3 regions of the Pseudomonas sp. NPDC077186 genome follow, and region 2 is predicted to be linked to each of the others. Evidence: riboswitches for the same ligand, from Rfam matches in the RefSeq annotation. Region 2 holds a riboswitch; each other region holds the start of a gene.
The links. Region 2 has a riboswitch for cobalamin ahead of cobG (precorrin-3B synthase). Riboswitches for the same ligand answer to the same signal wherever they lie in the genome.

Region 1 (7,292 bases), on a different contig from region 2:
CGAGCGCACGGGTTGCGAGCTGTGGGTCAAGCATGAGAACCACGCCCCCACCGCCGCCTTCAAGGTGCGCGGCGGGCTGGTCTATATCGACGCCCTGCTGCGCCGCGAGCCGCAGGTGCGCGGCCTGGTCACCGCCACCCGCGGCAACCATGGCCAGAGCCTGGCGCTGGCTGCGCGCGCGGCGGGCCTGGCGATCCGCATCCTGGTGCCGCACGGCAACGCCCGCGAGAAGAACGCGGCGATGCGCGCCCTCGGCGCCGAGGTGATCGAGCACGGCCGCGACTTCGACGAGGCGCGCGCCGAGGCCGCGCGCCTGGCCGAGCGCGACGGCCTGCACTGGGTGCCGTCACTGCACGAGGATCTGGTGCGCGGCGTGGCCACCTATGCCCTGGAGTTGCTCGAGGCGCTGCCGAACCTGCGCCGGGTCTATGTGCCCATCGGCCTCGGCTCGGGCATCTGTGGCATGATCCGCACCCGCGACCTGCTCGGCCTCGACACCGAGATAGTCGGCGTGGTCGCCAGCGGCGCCGACGCCTACGCGCAGAGTTTCGAGCAGGGTCGCCTGGTGCAGACCGAGCGCGCCGACACCCTGGCCGACGGCATGGCCTGTCGTCAGCCGCAGCCCTTGGCGCTGGAGATGATCCGCGCCGGCGCCGCGCGCATCGTGCGTGTGACTGATGAGGAGATTCGCGCCGCCATCCGCGCCTATCACGAGGACACCCACAACCTCGCCGAGGGCGCCGGCGCCGCCGCCCTGGCCGCCTTGATGCAGGAGCGCGAATGCAACACCGGCCAGCGCGTGGCGGTGGTGCTCAGCGGTGCCAATATCGACCGCCTGGCGCTGGCCGAGCTGCTGCGCGACGAGGTCGCAGCCGCCTGATCAGCGAAACGGCGGCTCGTCGAAGCTGCGCAGCTTGCGCGAGTGCAGCGAGTCGAGCTGGCTGCGCATCAGCTCCAGCGCGGCGATGCCGATGCGCAGGTGCTGGGTCACGGCGCGCTCGTAGAAGGCGCCGGCCGCGCCGGGCAGCTTGATCTCGCTGTGCAGCGGCTTGTCCGACACGCACAGCAGCGTGCCGTAGGGCACCCGCAGGCGGTAACCCTGCGCCGCGATGGTGCCGCTTTCCATGTCCACCGCCACCGCCCGCGACAGGTTGATCAGCGGCCGCTCCTGGGCCCAGCGCAGCTCCCAGTTGCGGTCGTCGTAGGTCAGCACGGTGCCGGTGCGCAGGCGTTTCTTCAGCTCGTCGCCCTGCTCGCCGGTGACCAGCTTGGCCGCCTCCTGCAGCGCCTGCTGCACCTCGGCCAGCGCCGGCAGCGGGATATGCGGCGGCAGCACGCGATCGAGGATGCCGTCGCGGCGCATATAGGCGTGGGCCAGCACGTAGTCGCCGATGGTCTGCGACTGACGCAGGCCGCCGCAGTGGCCGATCATCAGCCAGCAGTGCGGACGCAGCACGGCCAGGTGGTCGGTGATGTTCTTGGCGTTGGACGGGCCGACGCCGATATTGACCAGGGTGATGCCGTGGCCGTCCTCGGCCTGCAGGTGGTAGGCCGGCATCTGGTAGCGGTGCCAGATGACGTTCTCGATGATCGCCTGCATCTCGCCTTCGGCCATGCCGCGCTCGACCACCACGTTGCCCGGCAGCACCAGGCGGGTGAAGCGCGAGTCGCCCACCAGCATGTCCAGGCCGTGGCGGATGAACTGGTCGACGTAGCGGTGGTAGTTGGTCAGCAGGATCCACGGCTGCACGTGGCGCCAGTCGCTGCCGGTGTAGTGCACCAGGCGACGCAGGGAGAAATCCACCCGCGCCGCGTCGAACAGCGCCAGCGGCAGCGGGTCGGTGTTCTCCCAGTCGTACAGGCCGTCGGCGGTACCGTCGGTGGCGGCGGACAGGTCGGTGCTGGGGAACACCCGCGCCAGCTCGGCGGCGGTCACCCCGCTGCCGGCCAGCTCGTCACCCTGCTCCACCACATAGGGATAGGGGATGTTCTGCTGGCTCATGCCGACTTCCACGCGCAGGGTGAAGTCGTGCATCAGCGGCCGCAGCTGCTCCAGCAGGTATTTGCGAAAGGCCGCCGGCTGGGTCACGGTGACGCTGTAGGTGCCCGGCACCTGCACCTTGGCGTAGGCGCGCACGGTGGTCGGCACCTCGCCCTGGCACAGATAGGTCAGGCGCAGCTCGGGATAGCGGAACAGACAATGCTCGCCGGCGTCGGGCTTGATGCGCTCCTTGAGGTAGCGCTTCAGCGCCCGGCTGAGGGCGCCGGTGGCCTGCTGGTGGAGGGCGGCGAGGCGGTCGACCGCCTCTTCCGGGGTAAAGGCAACGACGAATTCATCGGCACAGGGTTTCACGGCGCACCTTCCTGGTTGATCGAACGCCCCTATCTTGCCTGTTCCGGCGGTGCCAGGCATAGCGCTCAGCGCAGCAGGCGAGCTAGATCCTCCGGCACGGGCTGCGGCGTCAGCGGCCCGACCCGGCGCGTGCCGGGATTGCCCAGCGGATAGAGGCCCAGCAGCGACCCCAGGCTGCCCGGCAGACGCAGCAGCTGCGCGAGCAGCTCGGCCCAGTCGCGCCGACGCCAGGCCCACAGCAGCATCAGCCAGTGGCTCAGGCCGTGCTGGAGAACACTCGGCTGGCCGAGGATATGCGCGCGCTCCAAATGACGCAGCTCGCCCTCGGCATCGCCCAGGCGGCGCTTGCGACGGGCCAGTTGCAGTTCGTGGTGGAAGGCTTGGCGACGGTTCATGGCGGTGCTCCAGAGTAGGCGACCGGGACAGTCTGCAAGCCTGGGGCGGCCCCGCGGTCAAGCGACTAGGCTTAGCCGCATAGCGCCTGCCCGAGGGTCGCCCCATGCCACGCCTGCTCAGCCTGCTCCTGTTGCCCCTGCTCGCTCCCGTCCTGCTCGCCGGCGAGCTGGACGGCCACTACCACGCCAACCTCGACGGCCAGCCGGCCGAGCTGATCCTGCGCAGCCAGGGTCAGTCGGTGGAGGGGCAATACGTGGAAAACCAGCGCCTGCGCCTGAACCTCAAGGGTCATTACGACGGCCAGCTGCTGCGCGCCGAGATCAGCGACCCGCAGTCCGGGCTGCTGATCGCCAACATGAACGCCACCTACGCCAACGCCATGCTCAACGTCAGCATCGCCGCGCGCGACCCGCGCAACGGCCAGGTGCTGGAGCGCCAGGCGCTGTTCCAGCGCGGCGCGCCGGCCAGCGCGCCGACTGCAGCGGAGCGCCTGGATCCGGCGCTGATCGGCACCTGGATCCACGAGAAGCAGATCAACAGCGGCGGCGCCAACTTCGCCTCGTTTTCCACCCTGCTGACCCTGCAGCTGGGCGCCGACGGCAGCGTCGCGCAGTGGAGCCTGGCGGCCGGCGGCGGCAGCGACTGGAGCTTCAACAGCCCGGGCGAGCTGCAATACCGCGGCCGCTGGCGCAGCGACAACGGCGTGCTGCTGGTGCGCCTGGACGGCGCCGCCGACTACCAGCCCGCCGCTTACTATCGCTTCAGCGACCCCTACCTGGTCACCGAGAGCAATACCGGCAAGATGATCTGGCAGCGCCGCCAGTAGCGCTGCGGGTCAGGCGGCCTGGTGCAGGCGCACGTTGAACAGCGGGCCCTGGCTGAAACGCGCCAGCGCCTTGGCCGCGGCCAGCACGCCCAGATCGATCAGCGGCTCGACCAGGATCACGCTCATATAGGCCAGGCCGAAGCTGCCCACCGCGGCCAGGTTATCCGCGGCGAAACCCTGGCCGTAGAAAGCCCAGAACGCCACCCAGGCGACGATGCCGCCCTGGTAGGCGGTCGACAGCGCCAGCGCCTGCTTGTAGGAGAGATCCACGTAGGCGGTGCCCGGCGCGACAATGCGCTTGGCCAGCAGCTGGATGCCCCACAGCGGCAGCAGCAGGGTGGTGACGTTCATGCCGTACTGCGGCAGGTCGAACTGGGCGAACAGCAGCCCCTGCAACAACAGGCCGGCGGCCAGGCCGATGGCCGCGGCGCCGGCGCCGAACAGCAGCAACAGGGTCGAGCCGAGGATCAGGTGCACCTCCGAGACACCCACCGGGTGATGCGGCAAGACCTCGAAGAAGCAGAACACCAGGGCGGTGGTCAACAGGCTGCGCAGCGCCAGGGCGACCGCCCCACCGTTGTCGCGGATGGCATCGCGGGCGAGTTGGGCGGTCAGGCCGAAGCCGGCGACGGCCGTGGCGTAGCTGAGCAGGATCTTGGCGCCTTCGACGACGCCGGGTTCGATATGCATAAGGGTTCCTTGGTCGCGCCCACCGCGCGACGATCCGGATGGAGGGGATGGGCGCAAGCGCCCGACGGCGATGGCAGGTCTCCTGGCTCGCGGCTCGACCCTTCGCCCGCCTTCCCGGCCGGTGGGCCAGTGGCATATGGGCGTCGTTCGCCGCTTACAGTTGCGGGGGCAGCCAGGGCATTGGCGACATGCGCCGCACCCTGTTCCCTTTTCATCCGACCCTGGGGCCGGAACCATCGGCGGCCACCTTACCCGGCGGCACGGACAAAAGACAGTGCCCGGCGTCTTAGGCCGTATGACGCAAGCAGGTGAAAAGGCCACTGGCGTTGGCACACAGCTGCCCCTGAGCGTCGTGCAGCGTGGCCTGCACCGCGACCTGTCGCCCGTCGCGCTGCAGCACGCGGGCTTCGGTACGTAGCGGCAAGGCCGCCGGGCCGATTGGGCGCAGGTAATTCACCTGCAGGCTGGCGGTCACATAGACCTCCTCGGCGCTGGCCTGCGAGTACACCGCCAGCCCCAGCGCCGCATCGAACAGCGTGGCGGTGTAGCCGCCATGCACACCGCCGAGCGGATTGAAGTGCACGGCCGGCGGCTGACTGCTGAAGCCCGCCACCCCGGCTGCAGCCTGCAGCTGGGAAATGCCGTAATCGGCACCGATGTCACCGGCCAGCCAGGCCCGTAACCGTTCAAAGAGACTGGCGTGCATGTTCATGCCTTAGATCAGCTGCGGCATGCTGCGCGCCAGCAGTGCTTCGACGTCGACGCCGCGCGGCAGGGTGCCGTAGACGCGGCCGCGGCCTTCCAGGCGGCTGGCGATAAAGGCGTCGCTCACCACGCTGTTTCCGGCCTCCAGCAGCAGCTTGGCCTGCAGCGCCACGGCCACGTCCTCGGTGAGCTGGCGGGCGCGGTACTGGATATCGGCGGTATCCGCAAAATCGGCCTTCAAGCGCTGGATATGCGCCTTCAGCCGCGCATCGCCGTGGCCGTCGCCCAGCTCGGCGAACAGCGCACCGAGCACGCCGGGCTCCTTGGACAGGGCGCGCAGCACGTCCAGGCATTGCACGTTGCCCGAGCCCTCCCAGATCGAGTTGACCGGCGCCTCGCGATACAGGCGCGGCAGGATGGTTTCCTCAACGTAGCCGGCGCCGCCCATGCATTCGCTGGCCTCGTAGACCATCTCCGGCGCGCGCTTGCAGATCCAGTACTTGCCGACGGCGGTGACCAGGCGGGCGAACTTGTCTTCCTGCTCGTCATGCAGGTGATCCAGCGCGCGGCCCATGCGCATGGACAAGGCCAGCGCCGCCTCGCTTTCCAGCGCCAGGTCGGCCAGCACGTTCTGCATCAGCGGCTGGTCGGCGAGCAGCTTGCCACCCACCTGGCGATGCGCGCAGTGGTGCGCGGCCTGGGTCAGCGCCTGGCGCATCAGGCTGCTGGAGCCGACCATGCAGTCGAAGCGGGTCATGGCCACCATCTCGATGATGGTCGGCACGCCGCGCCCCTCCTCGCCGAGCATCCAGGCGAAGGCGCCGCGGTACTCCACCTCGCTGGAGGCGTTGGCCCAGTTGCCCAGCTTGTTCTTCAGGCGCTGGATATAGAACTGGTTGCGCGTGCCGTCCGGGCGGTGGCGCGGCAGCAGGAAGCAGGACAGGCCCTTGTCGGTCTGCGCCAGGGTGAGGAAGGCGTCGCACATCGGCGCCGAGCAGAACCACTTGTGCCCGACCAGTTCGTAGGCCTGCCCCGGCCCGCCGCTGCCGACCGGGTAGGCGCGGGTGGTGTTGGCGCGCACGTCGGTGCCGCCCTGTTTCTCGGTCATGGCCATGCCGATGGTGACGCCGCTCTTCTGCTCCATCGGCAGGTTGCGCGGGTCGTACTGGCTGGAAAGGATCTTCGGCAGCCACTGCTCGGCCACGTTCGGTTGCAGGCGGATGGCCGGCACGGCGGCGAAGGTCATGGTCAACGGGCAGCCGCTGGCCGCTTCGGCCTGGCTGTGCAGGTAGGTCAGCCCGGCACGGGCGACATGGGCGCCGGCGCGCGGGTCGGTCCAGGGCAGCGAGGGCAGGCCGTGCTCGACCGCGGTGCGCATCAACTCGTGGTAGGCCGGATGAAACTCCACCAGATCGACGCGGTTGCCGTAGCGGTCATGGCTCTTGAACACCGGCTTGTTCTCGTTGGCGAGGAAGCCGGCCTGCATCAGTGCGCCGCCGGCCAGCGCGCCGTAGGCGTGCAGGCGCTGTTCGGCCCAGCCGCCGTCATAGCGGCGAATCCACTCCTGCAGCGGCAGGTCGAGGCGATAGAGGTTGGCGCCGTCCAGGCTCGGTACCTGGTTGAACACCTCGTGGGTTTCGGCGTGCAGGCTGGGTTTCATCGCGGCAGTTCCTCGGCGCCGACGGCGCGCAGACAGAAGGTGACCAGGCTGGCGCTGACGTCGGCCAACTCCAGGGTGGGGTGGCCCGCCGCACGGGCGGCGCGGGCCGGGGGAGAGAGCGGGCCGACCAGGGCCTCGGCGATGGCGCCGACCAGGCAGGCGGCGACCAGGCCGACCTGCTCGAGGCGAAATTCGCCGCGGCGCACGCCCTCCTCGAGCAGATCGGTAAAGAGTTCGGCATAGGCCTCGCGGTACAGCAGGCGCTGCTCGTCCACTTCGGGGTCGACCGGCTCGGCGATCAGGGCGAAGGCCAGGCGGCGGCTGTGCCAGGCGCGCGCGGCGAACTGTTCGAGGCCGGCGCGCAGGCGCTGCGGCGCGCCGCCCGGCGCGCGCAGGGTGGCGGCCAGGGCATCGACCTCGCGCTGGCTGGCGTCGGCGAACACCTCGGCAGCCAGTTCGCCCTTGCTGCGGAAATGCCGGTACAGGCTGCCGGTGGCGATGCCGACGTCTTCGGCCAGCGCCTGCATGGTCAAGGCGGCGAACCCGCCATCGACCACCCGCTGCAGGGCACAGACGAGGATGCGTCGACGCAACGCCTGATCGCGGTCGAGCCGCGCTTCGCTGGGACGGTAAGCCATGGTCTGAGTCCTGATTCACAGAAC
Region 2 (7,292 bases):
TCGCCAGCGTGCGCGCCTGGCCGTGCTGCAGGCTGGCGGACGTGAAGCGCAATGGCTGTGGCAGGGGCGCAAGGCCGGCGCCGAGCTGCACCGCTGGCTGCAGGATCTGGGCGCGGGGGGCGGCACGCCGCTGCTGGATGCGCTGAATCAGGCGGGTAGCTGGCTGCTGCGTCGCCAGCGCGCGAAACCGGGCGAACGCCAGCGCCTGCTGATCCTCACCGACGGCCGCTTGCGCGACTGGCCGCCGCTGGTGCCCTTGTCATGCCCGACGCTGTTGCTCGACACCGAGCGCGCGCCCATCCGCCTCGGCCGTGGTCGCGAACTGGCGCGCCAACTCGGCGCCGATTACCAGCATATCGACGACCTGAGCCGGCTTGCGGGCGATGATCGCCGGCAAGCCGGCTCCTACGGATCGTTAGCTGTCTGGAGATGCCGATGAAAGAATTGCTGAACAACGGCGAGCGCACGCCGACTTTACTCGGTCGTGGCCGCCAGCCTGGCGACGGCCTTGATCCGCGTAGGAGCCCGCTTGCGGGCGATCCTTGCGCACACCGATCAATCGCCGGCAAGCCGGCTCCTACGGGCCGTTAGCCGCCTGGAGAACCCCATGAAAACCCTGCTGCTGGTCGGCATAGGCGCCGGCGACCCGGACTACATCACCTTCCAGGCGATCAAGGCGCTGCGCCGGGCAGACGTGATCTTCCTGATGGACAAGGGCCCGGCCAAGCACAAGCTCAACGCCCTGCGCCGGGAGATCTGCGCGCGCTTTCTCGATGGCCACGCGCCGCGTTTCGCCGAAGGCCTGCAGCCGCAGCGCGAGCGTGACGCCGCCGACTACCGCGCCAGCGTCGACGAGCTCAACCGCGACAAGCAGGCGGTGTTCGAGCAACTGATCGACGAACAGATGGCCGACGGGGAGACAGCCGCCTTTATGGTCTGGGGCGATCCGTCGCTGTACGACAGCAGCATCCGCATCATTGAGGCCATCGCGACGCGGCGCAGCGATTTCGTCTACGAGGTGATCCCCGGTATCACCAGCCTGCAGGCGCTGACCGCGCGCCACCGCATCCCGCTCAACAGCATCGGCCGCGCCGTGGAAATCACCACCGGCCGCCTGCTCGCCGAAGGCTGGCCGCAGGGCGTGGACAGCGTGGCAGTGATGCTCGACGCCAAGGACAGCTACCGCCGTTTCGTCGGCCAGGGCCTCTCCATATACTGGGGCGCCTATGTCGGCACCGCCGACGAGATCCTGATCGCCGGCCCGCTGGACGAGCTGGCCGAGCGTATCGCCAGCACCCGCGCCGCGGCGCGCGAACGCAATGGCTGGATTATGGATAGCTATCTGCTGAGGAAGGCGGGTCAGGCGGCGGGGTGAGCTTGGCGGTGGTGGACGAGCAAAGCGTTGCCCAGCCTGCTCCTTATCGGTCCTGTGGATAACTGCGCGGCGTATACAGCCACTCGCCGCCATCGGCACGGGGGAAGCGGCGGGTCTGGCTGGAGCCGACAATCACCAGGGTGCGCATATCGACCATTTCCGGCGTCAGCTCGCCGAGGGTGAGGTTGCGCAGGGCTTCGGCGGGGCGACCGATATCGCGGCCCAGCACCACCAGGGTTTCGGGCGCGCGGTGCTGGCGCAGCAGCTCCAGGGCGCGGCCGAGCTGCCAGGGGCGGGCCTTGGAGATCGGGTTGTAGAAGGCCATGGCCAGGTCGGCGGCGGCGGCATGTTGCAGGCGCTTCTCGATCACCGCCCAGGGCTTGAGGTTGTCGGACAGCGAGATCAGGCAGAAGTCGTGACCCAGCGGCGCGCCGGCCTTGGCCGCGGTGGCCAGGGCGGCGGAGACGCCCGGCAGCACCTCCAGCTCGACGCCGTGCCAGGCCTCGTTTTGCGGGCTTTCCAGCGCCTCCATCACCGCGGCGGCCATGGCGAACACGCCGGGGTCGCCCGAGGAGATCATCGCCACCCGGCGGCCGCTGGCGGCCAGCTCGAAGGCGTGGGCGGCGCGCTGTAGTTCCTCGCGGTTGTCGCTGGGGTGCACGCATTGATCGGCGCGCAGCGGGCCGGCCATCTTCACGTAGGTGTCGTAGCCGAGCAGGTCTTCGGCCTGGTCCAGGGCGCGGCGCACGGCGGGGGTCATATGCTCGGCTGCACCGGGGCCGAGGCCGACCACGCTAAGACGCCCACGGCGCTGGCCAAGGCGCTCGATCTCCAGCGGCTGTTCGCCCAGCAGCAGACGTAGGCCATCGCCCCGGTGGCATTCGGTAGGTAGCTGGGAGTCGCTGTGGATAAAGCGCAGTGGCAGGTTCAGTGCCTGCGCTGCCGCGTGCAGCTCGGCATTGGCCATCCAGCCTTTGTCCGCCAGCAGCACGGCCAGCGCTTGCGGCGCCAGGTTGGCGGCGGCCAGCGCCTGTTCCAGGCGCGCCGGCAGGTCGGCGCCGGGGCGTTCGATCAGCGCAGCGGCGCAGCGCGGGTGGATCAGCAGTTCGTCGGGCTGCGCCGGGCGCGCCTGTGCAGTGATGTGGATGACCCGGCTGGCGGCGTTATCCACAGGCAGCTGCGCGGCTTCCAGCCAGGGCGCCTGGCCCTCGATGCGTACGCTTTCACCGCCGAGCAGATCGCTGACGAAACGCTTGCCCTGCTGCAGGTCGGCCAGCGCGTAGCCGGCCGGTGGCTCCAGCAGGCAGGTGCCGAAGCGCAGCTCGCCGCTGGTGGTGATGGCCGCCGCCACGCCCAGGTGCGCGGCGATCTCGCGGGCCAGGCGATTGACCCCAGCCAGGCCGCCGAGCAGCGGCACCACCGCGCTGCCATCCTCGGCCAGGGCCAGCACCGGCGGCTCGGCGCCCTTTTCCGCCAGCAGCGCGGCCAGGCTGCGGATCACGATACCGGCGGCGCACAGCACCACCAGCGGCTGACCGTCGCGGTACAGGGCGCGCAGTGTGTCACCGAAGTCGTCGTAGTGGCGCTCGGCGTTATCGGCACGCCCGCGCAGGCCATGGATCACGGCCTGTGGATAAAGCGCCTGGAGGCGTTGTGCAGTGGCCAGCGCGCTGGCGCCGAGGATGACGATGTTCATGCGGTAAATCCTGTAGCCCGAATGCCATCCGGGGAATGGGGCGCGATCCGTGGGAGGCGCTTTAGCGGCGACTGTCGCGGCTAAAGCCCCTCCCACATGTCCGGGTTAGCCTCTCCACTTTTGCCCGGGCAGCAGAATCATGGAGAAGTACGGCGAATCCATCGGCTCCACCTCGTCCAAAGGCACGATCTTCTGGCTGGCCATGGTCGCCCGTTCGACGTAATGGGCGCGGTCATCCAGGCCGAGCTTGCGCAGCACCCGGCGCACCTTGTCGAAGTTGCGTCCGAGCTTCATCACCACCGCCGCTTCGGCGTCGCGCAGGCGCTGTTCCAGCTCGTCTTCCGGCAGTACGCCGGACAGCACGCTCAAGCTTTGGTTGCGGTACACCAGCGGGGTGCCGAGCACCGAGGCGCAGCCGAGCATGGAGCACACGCCGGGCACCACTTCCACCTCGTAGCGGTCGGCCAGGCGGTCGTGCAGGTACATGTAGGAACCGTAGAAGAACGGGTCGCCCTCGCAGATCACCGCCACGTCCTGGCCTGCGTCCAGCAGGCGAGCGATCTGCTCGGCGCAGGTGTCGTAGAAATCGGCGATCACATCCTCGTAGGACAGCGGCGGGGCCAGCTTCTCGGTGGTCACCGGGTAGACCAGCGGCAGGCGCTGCTGGGCGGCGTCCAGATGCTCTTCTATGATGCCGAAGGCATTCCCGCCATGGCCGGCGTTGTGCTTGGCCTTGGCCACGAAGTAGGCCACCACGGGTGCGCTTTTCAGCAGGCGCAGGGCCTTGAGGGTAAGCAGCTCGGGGTCGCCGGGGCCGACACCGAGGCCAAGCAGACGGCCAGCCATCACTCCACCTCCGAGGCCAGGGCGTTGACCGCCGCTACCGCCATGGCGCTGCCGCCACGGCGGCCCCGCACTATCACGTAGGGCACGCCGCGGCTGTCTGCCGCCAGGGCATCCTTGGATTCCGCCGCGCCGATAAAGCCCACCGGCATGCCGATGATCAGCGCCGGCTTCGGCGCACCGGCGTCGAGCATCTCCAGCAGGTAGAACAGCGCGGTCGGCGCGTTGCCGATCACCACCACGCTGCCTTCCAGGTGTTCGCGCCAGTGCTCCAGGGCCACCGCCGAGCGGGTGTTGCCGACTTCACGGGCCAGCTCCGGCACGCCGGCGTCGTGCAGGGTGCAGATCACCTGGTTGTTCGCCGGCAGGCGCGGGCGGGTGATGCCTTCGGCGACCATGCGCGCATCGCAGAGAATCGGCGCGCCAGCCAGCAGCGCCGCACGACCGGCCGCGCCGGCACCGGGGGAGAAGCGCAGATCCTCCACCACGTCGACCATGCCGCAGGCATGGATCACCCGCACGGCGAGTTTTTCCAGGTCGGCGGGGATGCCATCGAGGTTGGCTTCGGCGCGGATGGTGGCGAAGGAGCGGCGGTAGATTTCCTGGCCGTCGCGGATGTAATCAAGCATCGGGGGTTCCTGCGGGGTGTTGGCGGGCGAACCAGGCGCCAACCTGGTCGATGGTCATGGCGGGTGCCAGCAGGCGGCCGAAACCGGGCGTTTCGGGCGTGCGTTGGTAAAGCTGGTAGTGCTCGGGCGTGCTGGCCAGCAATGTGTAGGGCTGCACCCTGGCGCTGGCGCAGCTGCGCGGGCAGGCGCTGAGGTGCACCTGCGGGCGTGCGTGGCTTGCGCGCAGCAGCTCGGCCAGGTGCAGGGCATGGCGCTTGCTGTCGGACAGGCCGCGGGCGCAGGCGGCCGAACCGGTGCAGGCGACCAGGCCGAGCAGCGGCTCGTCGGCGCGGACCAGCAGGCCCAGGTCGCCTAGCGCGGACAGCAGCTCACCGGCGCTGGCCTCGGGGACGTTGCCCAGCAGCAGGCCCTGCCAGGGCGTCAGGCGCAGTTCGCCGTCGCCATGGCGTTCGCTCAGCTCGGCCAGCGCCAGCAGCTGTTCGGCGTGCAGGCGGCCGAGGCGGGCGCCGGCGGCGACCATGCACAGGCCATTCTGCGCCTGTGGATAAATCCCTGCCGGCGTGCGCTCGACGGTGGCGGCAGGCTGCCAATTGGCCGGTGGCGGCTGCAGGGGGAAATTCAGGCGCGCCTGCAGGCGCCGTAGCAGTTCATCCGGCGAGATATGGCCGAGCAGCTGGCGCATACGCGACTGCTCGGGCGTGGCCAGTTCGAGAAACAGCAGCAGCAGCTGGCGCACCAGCTCGAGCGCCTGGGGCGCCTCGATGCGCGCCAGCGGCGCGTCATTGGGGCAGCCGGCCAGGCCCAGCAGCAGGTGGCGCTCGTCCTCGGCGGCCAGCCACAGGTCGTGGGGGTGTTCGCGCATGGCCAGGGCCTCGCCGCCGTCCAGCTGCAGGGCGAACTTGGCCGACAGCGTCTGCAGCGCCGGGCTGTCCTGCAGCAGGTCGAGCAGCTGGCCGGCCAGCGGGCGCAGGTCCATGCGCGCCTGCGGGTCGAGGCCGGCGGCGGGGCTGAGCAGCAGGTTGCGCACATCGTCGGCGGCGGCCACGCGCGGGCCGAGGCCGGCGCCGAGCAGGGCGTCGATCAACGTGCCTTCCTGGCCGGGCAGCACGCCGCGGATCTGCAGGTTGCTGCGGTTGGTCAGCTCCAGCACGCCGTTGGCGCAGTGCCTGGCCGCCTCGGCAATCGCCCGCGCCTGAACGCTGCGCAGCACGCCGCCGGGCAGCTTGATGCGGCAGATGCCGCCGTCCAGCGCGGGGACGATGCGCAGCAGGCCGGGGCAGGCGGAAGGGCGAACGGGCGCGGGCAAAGGGGTCACCTGTGGCTAACGACGCGGCGACCGAACCAGCGAAATCCGCCCACGGGGGATTCCATGGCATCGGTACACCCCGCCCGATGTTGGCACTCGCGACCAGCGTTCGTCGGCAGGTCTCCTGGCTGACAGGTCTTCGTCCGCCGCGCCTTCCCGGTTACCCAGTGGCCGATTGCATTGGACTCGCTGTTTACAGTTGCGGGGGCAGCCACGGTGAACCGTGTTCCCTCTTGGGGAATTTCTGAAATGGCCATTTACCGTCACTCCCGCGAAGGCGGGAGCCCAGGTACTACTGAGATTCTGGCTTCCCGCCTGCGCGGGAATGACGACTATTTCAGAGTTTCCTTAGGCCCTTTACTGAGTCGTATCGACTCATGGGGCACCGACGAAGGCGCTATTATGCCCGCTTTGCCCGGAGCGCGGACAGGCGCTCCGTCGGGCCTGTGCGAGGACATTGGATGAAACCCTGGTTGACTCTGGTCGGTATCGGCGAAGACGGCTACCCCGGCCTGGGCAAGGCCGCGCGTCGTGCCCTGCTGGCGGCCGCGCGCATCGTCGGCGCGCCGCGCCAGCTGGCCTTGCTGCCGCCGTGCATTGGCGCCGCGCGCGAGACCTGGCCGAGTCCCTTCGACCTCGAACCGCTGCTGGCCCGGCGTGGCGAGGCGCTGTGCGTGCTGGCCAGCGGCGACCCGATGTTCTATGGCGTCGGCGCCAGCCTGGCGCGCCAGCTGGCGGCCGACGAGCTGCGGGTATTGCCGGCGCCGTCCTCGGTGTCGCTGGCGGCGGCGCGCCTGGGCTGGCCGTTGCAGGAGGTGGAGGTGCTGTCGCTGGTCGGCCGGCCGCTGGCCACCCTCAATTCGCGGTTGTTTCCCGGCGTGCGCCTGCTGGTATTGAGCGCCGCTGGCGATACGCCCGCGCAGGTCGCCGTAGCGCTGCGTGAGCGGGGCTTCGGTGCCAGTCGCCTGTGCCTGCTGGAGCACCTGGGCGGGCCGGATGAACGCCGCCTCGATGGCCTGGCTGAAAGCTGGAGCCTGCCGCGCGGCGCCGACCTCAACCTGCTGGCCGTGGAGTGCCTGGCCGACGCCGGAGCACGCCTGCTGCCACCGACCTGTGGTCTGCCTGACGACGCCTACCGCCACGACGGCCAACTGACCAAGCGCGACGTGCGCGCAGTGACCCTGGCGCGCCTGGCGCCGCTGCCCGGCGAGCTGCTGTGGGATGTCGGCGCCGGTTGTGGCTCCATCGGCATCGAGTGGATGCGCGCACACCCGGCCTGCCGCGCCATCGCCATCGAGGCCAACGAGGGGCGCCAGGCGCATATCCGCCACAACCGCGATGCCCTCGGCGTACCTGCCCTGCAGCTGGTCGCCGGGCATGCGCCCGAGGCGTTGGATGGATTGCCGGCGCCGGATTCGGTCTTTATCGGCGGCGGCGTCACCG
Region 3 (7,292 bases), on a different contig from region 2:
GTCAAGCCCTGGCCGATCCGCTGGATCGACCGCCATGTGCACGGCGGCGTCGGCATCATGCTCGACGACGTGATCGCCGGGGTGTTCGCCTGGCTGGCCATGCAGGGCCTGGTCTGGGGCTGGGACAACTACGCGGCATCGTTGGGCTTCTAGAGGGCAAGGGCATGGCGCTGACGGGCTGGCTGCTGGCCGGCGTGTTGCTGCTGATCGGGGCGAGCGGGGCGCAGGCGCAGGACGCCCCGCCCGGCGAGATCCGCCTGGCCAGCGAGGTGTGGAACGGGCACACCCATGCCGATGGCACCGGGCTGGCCTGGGACGTGCTGCGCCGGGTGTTCGAGCCGGCCGGCGTGGCCTTGCGCATTCACAGCGTGCCCTATACCCGTTCCATCGGCCTGGTGCAGCGCGGCGAGGCCGATGCCTGGGTCGGCTCCTACCGCGACGAGGTCGGCGAGGGGGTGTTCTACCCGCGCTGGCACTACGACGCCGACCAGATCGCCGCGCTCGGCCTACGCGACAAGCCGCAACTGACCCTGGACAAGCTCGCCGACTACCGCCTGGCCTGGATGCGTGGCTACGGCTACCAGGCCTATCTGCCGAATGTGCGCGACTACCGGGAAATTCACCGGCGTAGCGGTATCCTCGGCATGCTCGAGCTGGGCCACGCGGATTTCTATATCGACGCCCGCACCGAGGTCGACGACGTGCTGAGCGAGGCGCCGGACGCCGGGCGCTACCGCATCAGCGAACTGACCCGCCTGCCGCTGTACCTCGGCTTCGCCGACACCCCGCGTGGCCGCCGCCTGGCCGAGGTCTACGACCGGCGCCTGGGCGAGCTGATGGCCAGCGGCGAGTTGCGCCCGCTGTTCGAGCGCTGGCAGCAACCCTATCCCTTCGACTGAGCCGGGAGGCCGTCCCCATGCAATTGCGCCACTGCCTCGTTGTTCTCGGCCTGCTGTTCGGCCCGCTGTGCTGGGCCGCCTCGCAGGTGCAGGTGGTCGGCCTGTTCCCCGGCGCGGCGGTGCTCAACGTCGACGGCCAGCGCAAGCTGGTGCGGGTCGGCCAGAGCGGGCCGGGCGGGGTGCAGGTGGTCAGCGTCGACAAGCAGGGCGCGGTGCTGCGGGTCGACGGCGTCGAGCGCAGCTATCCGCTGAGCCGCGAATACAGCGCCGGCTTCGCCGAGCCGGCGAAGAAACGTCTGAGCATCGCCAAGGGCATCGGCGGCCACTACTGGGTGGCCGGCTCGGTCAACGGTCAGACCGTGCAGTTCCTGGTGGACACCGGCGCCACCTCGGTGGCGCTCAATGACGCCCATGCCAAACGCTTGGGCATCGATTACCGGGTCAGCGGCCGGCCGCTGCAGGTCAACACCGCCAGCGGCGTCACCCGTGGCTGGCGGGTGATGCTTGACCGGGTGAAGATCGGCGACCTGGAGGTGCTCGGCGTCGAGGCCGTGGTGCTGGAGGGTGGCGCGCCGCACGAGGCGCTGCTGGGCATGAGTTTTCTCGGCCGGGTCGGCTGGCGCGAGGAACAGGGCATGCTGGTGCTCGAATCCAAGCTCTGAGACCGGCATTGAGCGTTTCGATACTGATGATCGGCAATTCAGGCTGACCCGGCGGCGGGGCCTGCTGATACAATGCCGCCCCTGTTTCGTACTCATTGCTAGGAGTATCCGGTGTCCGTCGTGTTCGTCGCCGCCTCCCAACTGCCCACGCCCTTCGGTGTGTTCACCATGCACGGTTTCCTCGACCAGGCCACCGGCAAGGAACACGTCGCCCTGACCTTCGGTAACGTGGCCGACGGTGCGCCGGTGCTGGGCCGTCTGCACTCCGAGTGCCTGACCGGCGACGCCCTGTTCAGCCTGCGCTGCGACTGCGGCGCGCAGCTGCAGGCGGCGCTGCAGGCGATCGCCCAGGAAGGCCGCGGCGTGCTGCTGTACCTGCGTCAGGAAGGTCGTGGCATCGGCCTGCTGAACAAGATCCGCGCCTACGAGCTGCAGGACGGCGGCGCCGACACAGTCGAGGCCAACGAGCGCCTGGGCTTCGGCGCCGACCAGCGCGACTACGCGATCTGCCAGCCGATGCTCGCCCACCTGGGCATCCAGAGCCTCAAGCTGATGACCAACAACCCGCGCAAGGTCAAGGCGCTGGGCGACATGGGCATCAATGTGGATCACCGCGTGCCGCTGCAGATCGAGCACAACCCCTACAACAAGCGCTACCTCGCGACCAAGGCCGGCAAGCTCGGTCATATGCTGGGCAACCAGCACCAGGGCGAGGCCGAGGACAGCCTGTGACCCGCGGCCAGGTCAAGCGGCGCCTGGCACTGGCCTGGTGGCGCCAGCTGGGCGTGGCCCTGGCGCCGTTGTTCGTCTTCAACCTGCTGTTCGGCGGCGGCGGCGCCCAGGTGCTGAGCCTGCCGCTGTTCGTCGCCGGCCTGGCCTCGATGTTCGTCAGTCTGCCGCTGTTCGCCGCCTACAAGCGTGCGCTGATCGCCACCGACCAGGCCCTGGACAGCGACTCCGAGCCGGCCGCCTGGCTGGAGCTGGATCGTGTGCGTTTGCGCGCCCTGCTCGGTGCGGCGCTGCCGGCCTGGATCGCCGCCCTGGCGGTGCTGGCCGGGCTGGAGGCGATACCGCTGATGCTGCTGGCGCTGTCGAGCATCGTCCTGCACTGCCTCTACCGCATTCCCCGCCAACTCGGCTGATGCGCGCGCTGCTGCTCGCCCTGTGGCTGCTGGCCCTGCCGCTGGCGGCCGCGCCGCGGGTGGTCAGCCTGGCGCCGTCGCTCAGCGAGATCATGCTCGAGCTGGATGCCGCCGACCTGCTGGTCGGCGTGCTCGCAGGCGACGAGCAGCCCGCCGCGCTGGCCCAGCTGCCCACCGTCGGCCGCTACGGCCAGCTGGAGTTCGAGCGCCTGCTGCAGCTGGCGCCCGACTTGATCCTGATCGCCCCGGGCAGCGTGCCGGCGGCGCAGCAGGCGCAGTTGCAGCGTTTCGGCATTGCCCAGCTGGTGGTCGAGCCGGCGCGCCTCGAGCAGTTGGCCGAGGCCTTTATCCTCGTCGCCGAGCGTATCGGTCGCGCCGAACGGGGCGAGCGGCTGGCGGCGGAGTTTCGCGACGAGCTGGCCGGGTTGCGCCAGCGTTACCGGCGCGAGCGGCCACTGGCGGTGTTCTATCAGGTCTGGCATCAGCCGCTCTATACCATCGGCGGCGAGCAGCTGATCGGCGATGCGCTGGCGGTGTGTGGTGCGCGCAACCTGTTCGCCGACCTGAGCCAGCCGGCGCCGCAGGTCGGCATCGAGGCGGTGCTGGCGCGCGACCCCGAGGTGATTCTCGGCGGCAGCAACGCCGAACTGGCGAACTGGCAGGCCTGGCCGCAGCTGCGCGCGGTGCGCCGCGGCCAGGTCTGGGCGGTGCCGGACAGGGGCCTGGAACGGCCCAGTCGGCAGATGCTCGGGGCCCTGGAACAACTCTGTGAGTTGTTGGCTGGGGCGCGGTGAGGGGCGGATTTACCCACGAGTCGTTGGATGCTTCGCGTAGGGTGGACATGGCGTCAGCCTTGTCCACCGTTGTCGGCCGGGCGGTGGACAAGCCTTCGGCATGTCCACCCTACGCGCTTGATGCGGCGTAACCCACCATGGGCGCAACGCGATCCATCGCCCGGTGGGTTACGCGGCGCGCCATAACCGCTGGCGTCCAGGCGTCAGTGTCCGGCGCCGCTAACCCACCCTACGAGTTGGTCGTCAGAGTTGCGGCGTCCAGGTGAGCGCGAACAGCGCGGTGCGGCCGGCGTTGTTGTAGCCGAAGCGGCTATTGGGCGTGCTGTAGGTGGCTTCGGCGTAATCCTTGTCCAGCAGGTTATCCAGTTTCAGGCTGAGCCCCACCTCCTGTGTGGCCTGCCAGGCAGCGCGCAGGCTGAGCAGACCGTAGCCGCCCAGTTCGATGTCGTTGTCGGCATCGTCGTAGCGACCGCTGACCGCGCGCCAGCCGGCGCCGAGCGAGACATCACCGAAGCGGCGGTCGAGATCCAGGCTCAGCGTGCGTTTGGCGCGGCGTTGCAAGGTATGGCCGCTGTCGCGGTCGCGCGGGTCGATCAAGGCCAGGGCCAGGTTGCCTTGCCAGCCGAACAGCTCCTGCTGCACGGCGACTTCGAAGCCATTGACCCGTGCAGTCTGGACGTTCTGCGGGATGAAGTTCTCGTCGAGGACGATGGCGTCCTCGATCTCGGTACGGTACAGCGACGCCTGCAGCGAGCCGCTGTCGCTGTAGTGGCTGCGCCACTGCAGTTCGTAGCTCTTGGAGCGTTCCGGATCGAGATCGGGGTTGGCGCTGGGGAAGCACAGGCCGCCGAAGCAGAAGTCGGGGAAGTACAGGTCGTTGAAGGTCGGTGCGCGGAAGCCTTCGCTGTAGGACAGGATCAGCTCGTTGGCCGCGTTCAGCGGCAGGGTCAGCGCCGCATTCCAGGTGTTCTCGCTGCCGAACTGCTGGTTGTCGTCGTGGCGCAGGCCCAGTTCGGTGGAGAAGGCCTCGCCGCTGTAGCGGTGCTGGATGAAGGCCGCGCGGTTCCAGCGCGAATCCTCGACGAAATCGGTGCTGCCCTGGGCGCGATCCTCGTACCAGTCGAGCCCCAGCAGCACTTGCTGGCTGTCGTTCAGGGTCAGGCGGTTGAGCCAGTTGGCCGAGTCGCGGTAGGTATTGAACTGGCTGAGCGAGCCGCCGGGTTGGTCGTTGCCGCTGTCGCGCTTGTCTTCGCTGTGGCCGATCTCCAGGCGACTGCTCCAGGTGTCGTTGATACGGCCGTCGAGGAAGGCCGAGACGCTGCTGAGGAGGAAGTCGGTGGTCGGCAGCGAACCGGTGAAGGTGTCGTCGTACTCCACCTGGCCGCGCTGGTCGAGGACGCTGAAGCCGGCCTGCAGGTCGTCGCTGAAACGGTGCGCCAGGTTCAGGCTGAGCGAGCGGTTGCGGTAGGCGTCGTCGTCGCCGTTGGCGCCGAAGCCGTCGCGGGTGGCGTCGATGCCGGCGGTCTCGTCCAGCGCTGCGCCGAGGTGAAAGCGCGTGCGCTCATCGCCACCGGACAGGCCGAGGCTGCGCTGGTAAGTGCTGTCGCTGCCGGCGGCCAGCCGTGCATGGGGCTTGAGGCCCTGGCCGTCACCCTGGCGAGTGAAGATCTGGATCACCCCGCCGATGGCGTCGGAGCCATACAGGGCCGAGCGCGGGCCGCGCACCACCTCGATCCGCTCGATCTGCTCGGGGGCGAGAAACTCCAGGCTGCTGGTGCCGCTGCTGGCCGAGGCGATGCGCTGGCCGTCCACCAGCACCAGGGTCTGCGCGCTGCTGGTGCCGCGCAGAAATATGCCGGTCTGGCTACCTGCGCCACCGGTGCGCACGACGCTGAGACCGGGGACGCGCTCGAGCAGTTCGGCAACGCTGCCGGCCTGCAGGCGCTCGATATCCGCCCGCTCGAACACCGTGGTGGCGGCGGTGGCCTGGGCTTGCGGTTCGGCCAGGCGCCCGGAGGTGATCACCAGCGGTTCGGCGGCGTAGGGTTCGGCGGCCAGGCTGAGGCCGGGCAGCACGGCGATGGCCAGGGCCAGGTGGGACAGTTTCATGATGGTTATTCCTCAAAGGTCGGCAGACGTTCGAGGAGGGCAGGGGCAAGCGCGCGCAGGGCGGCGCTTGACGGTGCGGCCCTCCGCAACACCAGTCGCACCGCCGGGGCCGGTCTCCGGGCTCACGACCCCGGTCCGCCTTCCCGGGAACACCCAGTGGCCTTGGACAAGGTGCAGGTTTGCGGCCTGCCGTCGATTACCGTTGCGGGGGCAGCGTCGGGATTGCCTGGATGGCGCACCGACTTCCCGTTTCACGCCGTGTTAGCGGCGCACCCTGGCGGAACATGCAATGCCGCGCACCCTAGTGCGCGGCGGGATGAATGACAAGCAAGGCCCGCTCATTCGGCGATGAGCGAGCCTCATGTTCAGAGCAGGGCCAGGCGCGCGCGCACCGCCGCTTCGATGCCGGCCTGGTCGAGGCCGCATTCTTTGAGCATCTGCGCCGGCTTGGCGTGTTCCACGTAGTAGTCGGGCAGGCCCAGCTGCAGCAGCGGCTTGACGATGTTCTCGGCGGCGAGGAACTCGCCGACCGCGCTGCCGGCGCCGCCCATCAGCGCGTTTTCCTCGATGCTCACCAGCAGCTCATGGCTGGCCGCCAGCTCGCGCAGCAGGGCGGTGTCCAGCGGTTTGACGAAGCGCATGTCGACCACCGTGGCGTCCAGCGTCTCGCCGACCTGCAGCGCCTCGGCCAGTTGCACGCCGAAGGCCAGCAGGGCGACGCGGCGCCCCTGGCGACGGACCAGGCCCTTGCCGATCTGCAGCGGCGCCAGGCCCGGCTCGATGACGGCGTTGGGGCCGCTGCCGCGCGGGTAGCGTACCGCCGCCGGGCCGTCGAACAGGTAGCCGGTGGTGAGCATGCGACGCAGCTCGTTCTCGTCGCTGGGGGTCATCACCAGCATGCCGGGGATGCAGCGCAGGTAGGAGATGTCGAAGCTGCCGGCGTGGGTCGGGCCGTCCTCGCCGACCAGGCCGGCGCGGTCGATGGCGAACAGCACGTCGAGGTTCTGCACCGCGACGTCGTGGATCAGCTGGTCGTAGCCGCGCTGGAGGAAGGTGGAGTAGATCGCCACCACCGGCTTGACCCCGTCGCAGGCCATGCCGGCGGCCAGGGTCACGGCGTGCTGCTCGGCGATGGCGACGTCGAAGTAGCGCGCCGGGAAGCGCTCGGCGAAGGCCACCAGGTCCGAGCCTTCCTTCATCGCCGGGGTGATGCCGACCAGGCGGTTGTCCTGCTCGGCCATGTCGCACAGCCACTGGCCGAATACGTTGGAGTATTTCGGGCCGGACGGCCGTTTCTGGCTGGAGAGCGGCGCGGCATCGGGTTTGACCGGCTCCAGTTTGGTGATGGCGTGGTAGCCGATCGGGTCGGCCTCGGCCGGGGCGAAACCCTTGCCCTTCTTGGTCACCACATGGAGGAACTGCGGGCCCTCCAGGTCGCGCATATTGCGCAGGGTGGCGAGCAGGGTGGGCAGGTCGTGGCCGTCGATGGGGCCGATATAGTTCCAGCCCAGTTCCTCGAACAGGGTGCCGGGCACCAGCATGCCCTTGGCGTGTTCCTCGGTCTTGCGTGCGATCTCCCAGGCGCCGGGCAGGCGCGAGAGGATCTTCTTGCTGCCCTCGCGCATGCTGGCGTAGGTGCGGCTGGAGAGGATCTTGGCCAGGTAGTTGGACAGCCCGCCGACATTC

Region 1: linked by a shared signal. The riboswitch ahead of ACIGKL_RS09690 (energy-coupling factor ABC transporter permease) and the one ahead of cobG (precorrin-3B synthase) in region 2 are both predicted to bind cobalamin.
Region 3: linked by a shared signal. The riboswitch ahead of ACIGKL_RS08330 (TonB-dependent receptor domain-containing protein) and the one ahead of cobG (precorrin-3B synthase) in region 2 are both predicted to bind cobalamin.

What each region holds. Positions count from the first base shown of each region.
Region 1 covers NZ_JBITWE010000002.1:224,619-231,910, forward strand. Annotated here, with positions in the region: gene ACIGKL_RS09670 (threonine dehydratase) at 1-880, shown strand, start outside; gene amn (AMP nucleosidase) at 881-2,353, opposite strand; gene ACIGKL_RS09680 (DUF3703 domain-containing protein) at 2,419-2,748, opposite strand; gene ACIGKL_RS09685 (hypothetical protein) at 2,853-3,575, shown strand; gene ACIGKL_RS09690 (energy-coupling factor ABC transporter permease) at 3,585-4,265, opposite strand; cobalamin riboswitch at 4,320-4,518, opposite strand; gene ACIGKL_RS09695 (PaaI family thioesterase) at 4,552-4,977, opposite strand; gene ACIGKL_RS09700 (acyl-CoA dehydrogenase family protein) at 4,981-6,630, opposite strand; gene ACIGKL_RS09705 (TetR/AcrR family transcriptional regulator) at 6,627-7,268, opposite strand.
Region 2 covers NZ_JBITWE010000003.1:575,627-582,918, forward strand. Annotated here, with positions in the region: gene ACIGKL_RS14665 (VWA domain-containing protein) at 1-439, shown strand, start outside; gene cobF (precorrin-6A synthase (deacetylating)) at 608-1,375, shown strand; gene cobJ (precorrin-3B C(17)-methyltransferase) at 1,419-3,071, opposite strand; gene ACIGKL_RS14680 (precorrin-2 C(20)-methyltransferase) at 3,177-3,917, opposite strand; gene ACIGKL_RS14685 (precorrin-8X methylmutase) at 3,917-4,543, opposite strand; gene cobG (precorrin-3B synthase) at 4,536-5,849, opposite strand; cobalamin riboswitch at 5,946-6,129, opposite strand; gene cbiE (precorrin-6y C5,15-methyltransferase (decarboxylating) subunit CbiE) at 6,311-7,292, shown strand, end outside.
Region 3 covers NZ_JBITWE010000001.1:1,764,961-1,772,252, reverse strand. Annotated here, with positions in the region: gene ACIGKL_RS08360 (phosphatidylglycerophosphatase A) at 1-153, shown strand, start outside; gene ACIGKL_RS08355 (substrate-binding periplasmic protein) at 165-899, shown strand; gene ACIGKL_RS08350 (TIGR02281 family clan AA aspartic protease) at 917-1,561, shown strand; gene ribA (GTP cyclohydrolase II) at 1,673-2,293, shown strand; gene ACIGKL_RS08340 (MFS transporter) at 2,290-2,703, shown strand; gene ACIGKL_RS08335 (cobalamin-binding protein) at 2,703-3,497, shown strand; gene ACIGKL_RS08330 (TonB-dependent receptor domain-containing protein) at 3,741-5,606, opposite strand; cobalamin riboswitch at 5,696-5,898, opposite strand; gene dxs (1-deoxy-D-xylulose-5-phosphate synthase) at 5,972-7,292, opposite strand, start outside.